One region of the Acidovorax sp. GW101-11A03 genome, then DNA from elsewhere that is predicted to be linked to it. Evidence: predicted binding sites of a transcription regulator. Region 1 holds the regulator's gene; each other region holds the start of a gene.
What was found. Region 1 encodes FliA, which starts transcription of late flagellar genes. Its sites were predicted from a motif close to CTAAAGTTTNNNNNNNNNNNGCCGNTA; they were not measured.

Region 1 (2,260 bases):
TAAAGTCACCGCCGCCCTTCTCGCGGCAGACCCCCAATCCCTGGAACAACACAGTGTGGCCCTGCGTGACGCAGCGGCCCTGTTTGCGCGCGCGCTGGAGCAATCCACGGCGCACGGGATGCCTTTGCCTGCTGCGGTGCAAAAGCGGGTGGAAACCATCAGCGGCATGCTGGCGGTGCAGCGCGACAACCTTGCTCGCCTGTCGGCCGTGACTGACCGCCAGGCTGCGGGCCTGCTGCCGCCCTCCAATGCCGCATCGACCTACGGCGACGGGCTGTCAACGCGCGCGGCCAAACCGGGCGTGGCGCGCATCTACCGTTCTGCAGGCTGACTTGGGGGGAGACCTTGGCCCGGCGCGCCTTGTAGGGCGGCGGGAAAACAAGGTCAATGCAAGGTCAATGCGCGCGCATCTTGGCGCGCAGGCGGGCGATGGATTGGCTGTGCAGCTGGCACACCCGTGACTCCGTCACGCCCAGCACGGCCGCGATCTCTTTGAGATTCATGTCGTGCTCGTAGTACATGCCCATGATGTGCTGCTCGCGTTCGGGCAGGCTCTTGATGGCATTGACCAGTGAGGTCTTGAGGCGGTGGTCGCGCAGCAGTTCGACCGGATCAGCGTCGGCGTCGGCAACATGGCGGTCCAGAAACCCGTCCTCGTCGTCGTTGCCGTGGGTCATGTCCTCCAGGTACACCAGCTGGGTGCCCCGCACCTTCCCCAGCAGGTTCTGGTAGTCGGGCAGGCTCATGCCCATTTCGCTGGCGATTTCTGATTCGAGCGGGCTGCGGCCCAGCTTCTGCTCCAGCCGGTGCACGGCATGCTCGATGTCTTTCTGGCTCTTGCGCGAGCTGCGGCTCATCCAGTCGCCCTCGCGCAGCTCGTCGAGCATGGCGCCCCGGATGCGCTGGGTGGCAAAGGTCTCGAACTGCACACCCTGGGCCACTTCATAGCGCGAGAGCGCATCGGCCAGGCCCATCATCCCGACCTGGATCAAGTCGTCCAGCTCCACATTGGGCGGCAGCTTGGCGATCATGTGGTGCGCAATTCTCCGGACCAGCGGCACATGCTGGCGGATCATCGCGTCACGATCGAGCTGGCCTTTGGCGGTGTACATCAGATCAACTTCTCCGGAAAAATCAACTCAATGGCTCCGGACAAAATGTGCAGGCATGTCTGCCAAGGTGCTGGATGGCAGCGCACTCAGCGATCCGTTCATGGTGCCCGCATTTTCCAGCAGTTGCAAGGCCAGGCGCTGAAGCTCCTGAGGGTTCTGCGTGGCGATGGTGGTGGTCCGCACCGGCCCCCCCAAATGGCGCTCGGCACAGGCCTGCAGCGCCATCAACTGCGACTGGGCCTTGTGGCGCTCGGTTGCCGTGTTGCTGTGCAGCAAAGCGGCCACCATGCAGGGCAGCCCGGTGTGCAGGGCAATCTGCTTGAGGCTCTTGTAGCTGGTCATCACGCCCGCGGAACCGCCACCCATGACCACCAGGGGCACTGTGGCCGTATGGGTCAGCAAGGGCCCCAGTGTGGAAGCGGGCGCGTGGATCACCATCAGGCCGTAGGTCCTGAAGTAGGGCAGCAGGTTCTCCATAGGGGAGCGCGTGGTGTCGCCCGCCTTGCGGCTGAGGTGCTGCAGGCCCTTGGCGGCTGGGATCACGGCCAGCGAGGACGCGGTGGCTCCCAGGTTCAGTTGCGCACCGTCGTTCCACGAGGCGTGCTGCAGCAGGTGCAACAGGCCCGGGCTGTTGTCTGTCTCCTGCGCCGTGCCGTCCAGCACCACCACGGGGTAGCCCAGCCGCTGCAGGCTGGCACAGATCTGCCAGAGCGTTTCCAGCCCACTGCCGGCGTTGCCCTGGCTCACCACCGCCAGCATGCGCAACTCGGCCTGTGGCGTGAAACTGTGCAGGCCAGCGGCCTGGTGAAAACCCAGATCAAGCATCGACCAGCCCCCCTTCGGTGATGGTGTCGGGGGAGTGCGAGAAGAAGAAATTCAGGTCGGTGGCCTTGGGGTCGAACGCCGACTTGGCAGGGGCGCGCATCGACGTGCTGATGAGCTGGTGCGCATTGGCGCGCTCCCAGTCCTCGGGCACACGCTGGCCGTTGGTCACGCCGCGCAGCACCATCTGGTGGCGGATCAGCGCATCGATCGCGGGGCCGAGCTTCACGGCCTCGTCCACCTTGGACAGGATGGCCTGCTGCGAGCCGTCGGTCTTGAACGCGGTGAGCACGTCGTCCAGCGTGTCGCCATGGCAGCCCGCGTTG
Region 2 (2,260 bases), on a different contig from region 1:
GTGGCCGGGTCAGGCGGCGTGATGGGGTAGAACACCACGCGGTGCCGCAACGAGCCCACGCCCACAAACGACGCGCCTGTGCGCACCGGTACCCCCGGCGTGGTGCCCCGCCACATGATGGCGCCGCCCCACTGGATGGGCGGCTGCGTGGGGTGCATTTGCGCCCGCACGGCCGAGTGCAGGCCATCGGCGGCGATCAGCAGTGAGCCTGCCACTTCACGCTTCTCTCCGTCGCGTGTCTCGACGATGGCGGTGACGCCATTCGCGTCCTGCCGGTAGCTCACCACCCGTTGCCCCAGTTGTACGGCGTCGTCGCCCAGGCGGGTTTTGACGGCGTGGTACAGCATCATCTGCAGCTGCCCCCGGTGCACGGAGTACTGCGGCCAGTGGTAGCCCGCCTCCAGGCCGCGCGGCTCGGCATACACCTCGTTCCCGTTGCGTCCTACCAGCGCCCATTCGCGCGCCTGCAGGCCAATCGTGTCCAGCACGTCGTTGCCAAACCCCAGGTCGTGCAGTTCCCGCACGGCGTTGGGTTGCAGGTTGATGCCCACGCCCAGCGGTTGCAGCTCGGGCACCGACTCAAAGACGACGCAGGGCACGCCGATCTGGTGCAGGGTCAGGGCGGTGGCCATGCCACCAATGCCACCACCGGCGATCAAGACGGGGCGGGCGGAAGAGGGGTGTGAAGTGGTAGGAGGTGCGCCAGACATGCCGAGATTGTCCATGCAATGGCGGGCGGAGCTTGTCGCGGACGCCGCAGGCGAATGTGGCGCTGGTGCATGCCGGGGCGGGGGCCGCAGGCAGAGGCCACTCGTTCAGAAAGCCGTTTTGTCAGGCGTAGGTATCGACGTTGTTGCCCAGCCCAGCAGGTGGATTCTTTGCCGATGGGGCCTTCTGCTGCTGCGCGGCACCGGCCGCCGCGCCTTCGGCCTTCGCCGACTGGGCCCGTTGCTGCTCTTGCTGTTGCGCGCGCTGTATCGCCGTGATCTGGGCCTGCACCATCTGAATTTGGGCCTGCAGCAACTTGGCCTTCTGTTGCTTGGCCTTGGCATCCATGTCGGAGCTGGCCAAGCCCTTGAGCTGCTCGGTCAGCTCGCGCAGCTGCTTTTGCAGCTTGGCGATGTCGCTGCTGCCACTGGAGGAAGAGACCGGGCCGGTGGAGGAGGTGGTGCTGCCAATTTGCATCCCTGGTTATCGGCAATGCGCAGGGAAAGTTGACTGGTGGCCCTCTCGCGCTGCGGGCTGTTGAACGCCGCCAACCCATGTGACGGAGGTAGTGACAACAGCCTGCGAGCCATTGTCTGCCGATGTGTGGCCGGCTTCAGCCTGTGGCACCATGCCCCGATGCAGAACGATGAACACCTGATGGCGCTGGTGAACGCCAGCCGCAGCACCCTGCTGCGCGCCGCCTCGCGCCTGCTGGGCCCGACCGAGGCCGAGGACGCCGTGCAGGACGCCTACGTGCGTGCGCTGGAGGCCCAGACCCCGGCGCTCAATGCGGCCCAGGCGTGGCTGCTGACGGTGGTGCGCAACCTGGCCATCGACCGCCTGCGGCGGCGCCAGTGGATGGCGCAGTGGCTGACCGAAGCCACGCAGACCGCGCATGGCGATGTTGCCGGTTCGGTCGCACCCTCGGCAGAGGCCGATGCCGCGCTGGCGCAGCAAGCCACGCTCGCGCTGCGGCGACTGACGGCGTGTGTGACGCCCGTGGAGGGGGCTGCGGTGCTGCTGCATGCGGTGTTCGATGCCAGCCACGCCGAGCTGGCGCAGGCTACCGGCCGGACGGAAGCTGCCAGCCGCCAGCAATTGCGCCGCGCGTTGCAACGCCTGCGGCGGGCCGAAGAGGAGGCCCGCCGTGGTGATGGGCGCGATGAATCCAAGGACGCCGACCCTGCGGTGCTGCGCCTGTACCTGCAGTCGCTGCAATCGCGGGACGCACAGGGTCTGTGGGCCCTGCTGCGCCAGCCGCCGGTCAGTGCATTGGCCATACATGGTGCAGTGCATGCCGTGCTCCCGTTGCAGCGCAAAGCCCGACGCCCACGGGCCACGGCGGGTGGTGTGGTGCAGGTAGGCGGGCAACTGGGTTTGGTGCTCACGCTCGACGGCGTGACACTGTGCGTGTTGCCCCTGGGGCCATGCGCCGAGCTGGCGCACGAAGGCGTGGTGGCCTAGCCGACGCACCCGCACAACAGCAATTGCCAGCCGCCCGCTTGCACAAAAAGACGTTCGCAGCACTATGGCCTCCCAGACCACCCCCACC
Region 3 (2,260 bases), on a different contig from region 1:
GCCAGGGCCGAATCCACGGTCTTGAGCGCGTTGGTGGCATTGGCGAACGTGGTGACATCCAGATTGGCGACCGTCTGCAGCGTGGACCCTGCGCTGGTGAGCTGATTGCTGGCCGAGGTGATGGCGAAGGATTTTTCCGAGTCCAGCGTGATGTAACCACCGGTAGTCACCTTCCAATCGACACCTGGGGTAATCATTGTTTCTGTTGCACCAAATGCAACTCCGGCAGCGTTGTAGGCCTGCACGCTGGTGTTGCCCGCGTTGTCCGCGGAACTTTCACCCACCGTGATGTTATTGCCCGTGGTGTTCGTCAAAATCACCTGGGTTCCATCCGCACTAAGGGCTGCATTGATGCCGGTTTTAGCCGATTGATCATTGATGGCCGATACCGCCGCCGACAATCGGTCAGTCCCCGTGGCCGACGTCAACGTAAATGAGACCGTACGTGGCGACCCCACGTTGTCACCCTCGATGAAATAGGTATAGGAGCCCACTGCGGCCATACCTGACATACGCACCTCCGTGCGCGCCGTAGCGGTAACTCCGGTGGTGGACTTGAGCGCATTGATTTGATCGGCCGTGGCCTTTGCTGTTGCTTGCGAGGCCACGGAAAGTGTGCCTGTGCCCAAGTAGCCGCTGATGGATACCGCACCGGATGTCACGCCATTGACACTGGCACTTATCAAACTCGTGCCCACCGCCCCAAAGCCCGCACCGTTGGCAGCCAGATTTTGATTGTTTCCGTACACACTGGTGCGCAGGTTGCCCGTGGCCGCCACGATGGTCTGGTTGGCATTGGCCCCCACCTGGAACTGTTGCGTACCGAACGTGCCGTCCAGCAGCTTGGAGCCGTTGAATTCCGTGGTCTGCGAAATGCGGTCCAGTTCGGACACCAGCTGGCCCACTTCCTGTTGCAGGGCCTGGCGGTCACCCGCACTGTTGGTGGCATTGGCCGACTGCACGGCCAGCTCGCGCACCCGCTGCAGGATGTCGCCGGAGGCCTTGAGCGCGCCTTCTGCTGTCTGCGCCAGCGAGATACCGTCGTTGGCATTGCGCACCGCCTGGTTCAGACCCCGGATCTGGCTGGTGAAACGCTCGGAAATGGCCAAGCCAGCAGCATCGTCCTTGGCGCTGTTGATGCGCAGGCCCGACGACAGGCGCTGGATGGAGGTGTTCAGCGAGGTCTGGCTCATGCCCAGGTTGCGCTGGGCCGTCAGCGATGACACGTTGGTATTGATTGTTGAAGCCATGTCGATTGCCCGCCCAGTCCGCTCGCTAGAGTTTTCGTTTTGTTGCGTGGCGCGGCACAGGCAGCGCTTGTCCATGTTTCGGCCAAGCCTGGGCGAACTTGAGGCGCTTTTCGCGGCGCTGCGGGTATCCCCGGCCCCCGCATCTCGCGAAATACGGGGCTTTGGTACGTGGGCCCCGCAGAGAAAAAGCTGTCAGGCCACCACACCCACCCCCTCCTCTGCCTGCCCCGTGTACTTCAGCAGCCCCGCCACCAAGGCATCAAACGTATGCCTGCAGCGTGGGTTGTTGCGCAGGTCTTCGTGCATCACCACCCAGGTGTCCAGCGCGGCATTGAACTGCTGTGGCAGCACCCGCACCAGCTGCGGCGTGCGCCGCGCCAGTTCCACCTGGCATATGCCAATGCCGCCGCCCGCGCGGATCAGTGCCAGCTGGGCCAGGTCGCTGTCGCTGCGCAGGGCAAAACCTTCGCGGCGCCACGGGGGCAGCGCCTTGCGGGCGGCGCGGATGAACGGGGTTTCCAGGTCGAAGCCGATCAGCCGGTGGTGCGCCAGGTCGGCCAGCGACGTGGGTGTGCCCTGCGCCTGCAGGTAGCTGGCATGGGCGTGCAGGCCCAGTGCCACCACACCCACGCGGCGGGCGATGAGCGCCTCCTGGCGGGGTTCGGTCATGCGGATGGCGATGTCGGCCTCGCGGTGGAGCAAGTCCTGCACGCGGTTGCTCAGTGCCAGCTCCACCGTCAGCCCGGGGTGCCGGGCCTGCAACTGGGCCAGCAGCGGGGGCAGCACCTCGACGCCAATCACCTCACTGGCCGTGACACGCACGGTGCCGCGCACGCCCTCGCCATGGCCGCTGGCCGCCCGTGCCAGGGCGGCGGCCGAATGCTGCATGGCCTGGGCGTAGGGGCGCAGCTCCAGCGCGGCCTCGGTAGGCAGCAGACCCTGCTGCGAACGGGTGAACAGGGTGAGCCCCAGGGCGTGCTCCAGTGCGGCGATGTGGCGGCCCACCGTGG

Region 2: the regulator FliA is predicted to act here: its motif matches at 1,193-1,219, upstream of AC07Z7_RS10445 (FlxA-like family protein).
Region 3: the regulator FliA is predicted to act here: its motif matches at 1,327-1,353, upstream of AC07Z7_RS05320 (flagellin N-terminal helical domain-containing protein).

What each region holds. Positions count from the first base shown of each region.
Region 1 covers NZ_JBWKZU010000008.1:22,197-24,456, reverse strand. Annotated here, with positions in the region: gene AC07Z7_RS05575 (hypothetical protein) at 1-331, shown strand, start outside; gene AC07Z7_RS05570 (RNA polymerase sigma factor FliA) at 396-1,112, opposite strand; gene AC07Z7_RS05565 (hypothetical protein) at 1,140-1,937, opposite strand; gene flhF (flagellar biosynthesis GTPase FlhF) at 1,930-2,260, opposite strand, start outside.
Region 2 covers NZ_JBWKZU010000019.1:52,753-55,012, forward strand. Annotated here, with positions in the region: gene AC07Z7_RS10440 (flavin-dependent oxidoreductase) at 1-710, opposite strand, end outside; gene AC07Z7_RS10445 (FlxA-like family protein) at 832-1,185, opposite strand; gene AC07Z7_RS10450 (sigma-70 family RNA polymerase sigma factor) at 1,345-2,172, shown strand; partial or broken gene AC07Z7_RS10455 (YdeI/OmpD-associated family protein) at 2,237-2,260, shown strand, end outside.
Region 3 covers NZ_JBWKZU010000007.1:94,160-96,419, forward strand. Annotated here, with positions in the region: gene AC07Z7_RS05320 (flagellin N-terminal helical domain-containing protein) at 1-1,250, opposite strand, end outside; gene AC07Z7_RS05325 (LysR family transcriptional regulator) at 1,443-2,260, opposite strand, start outside.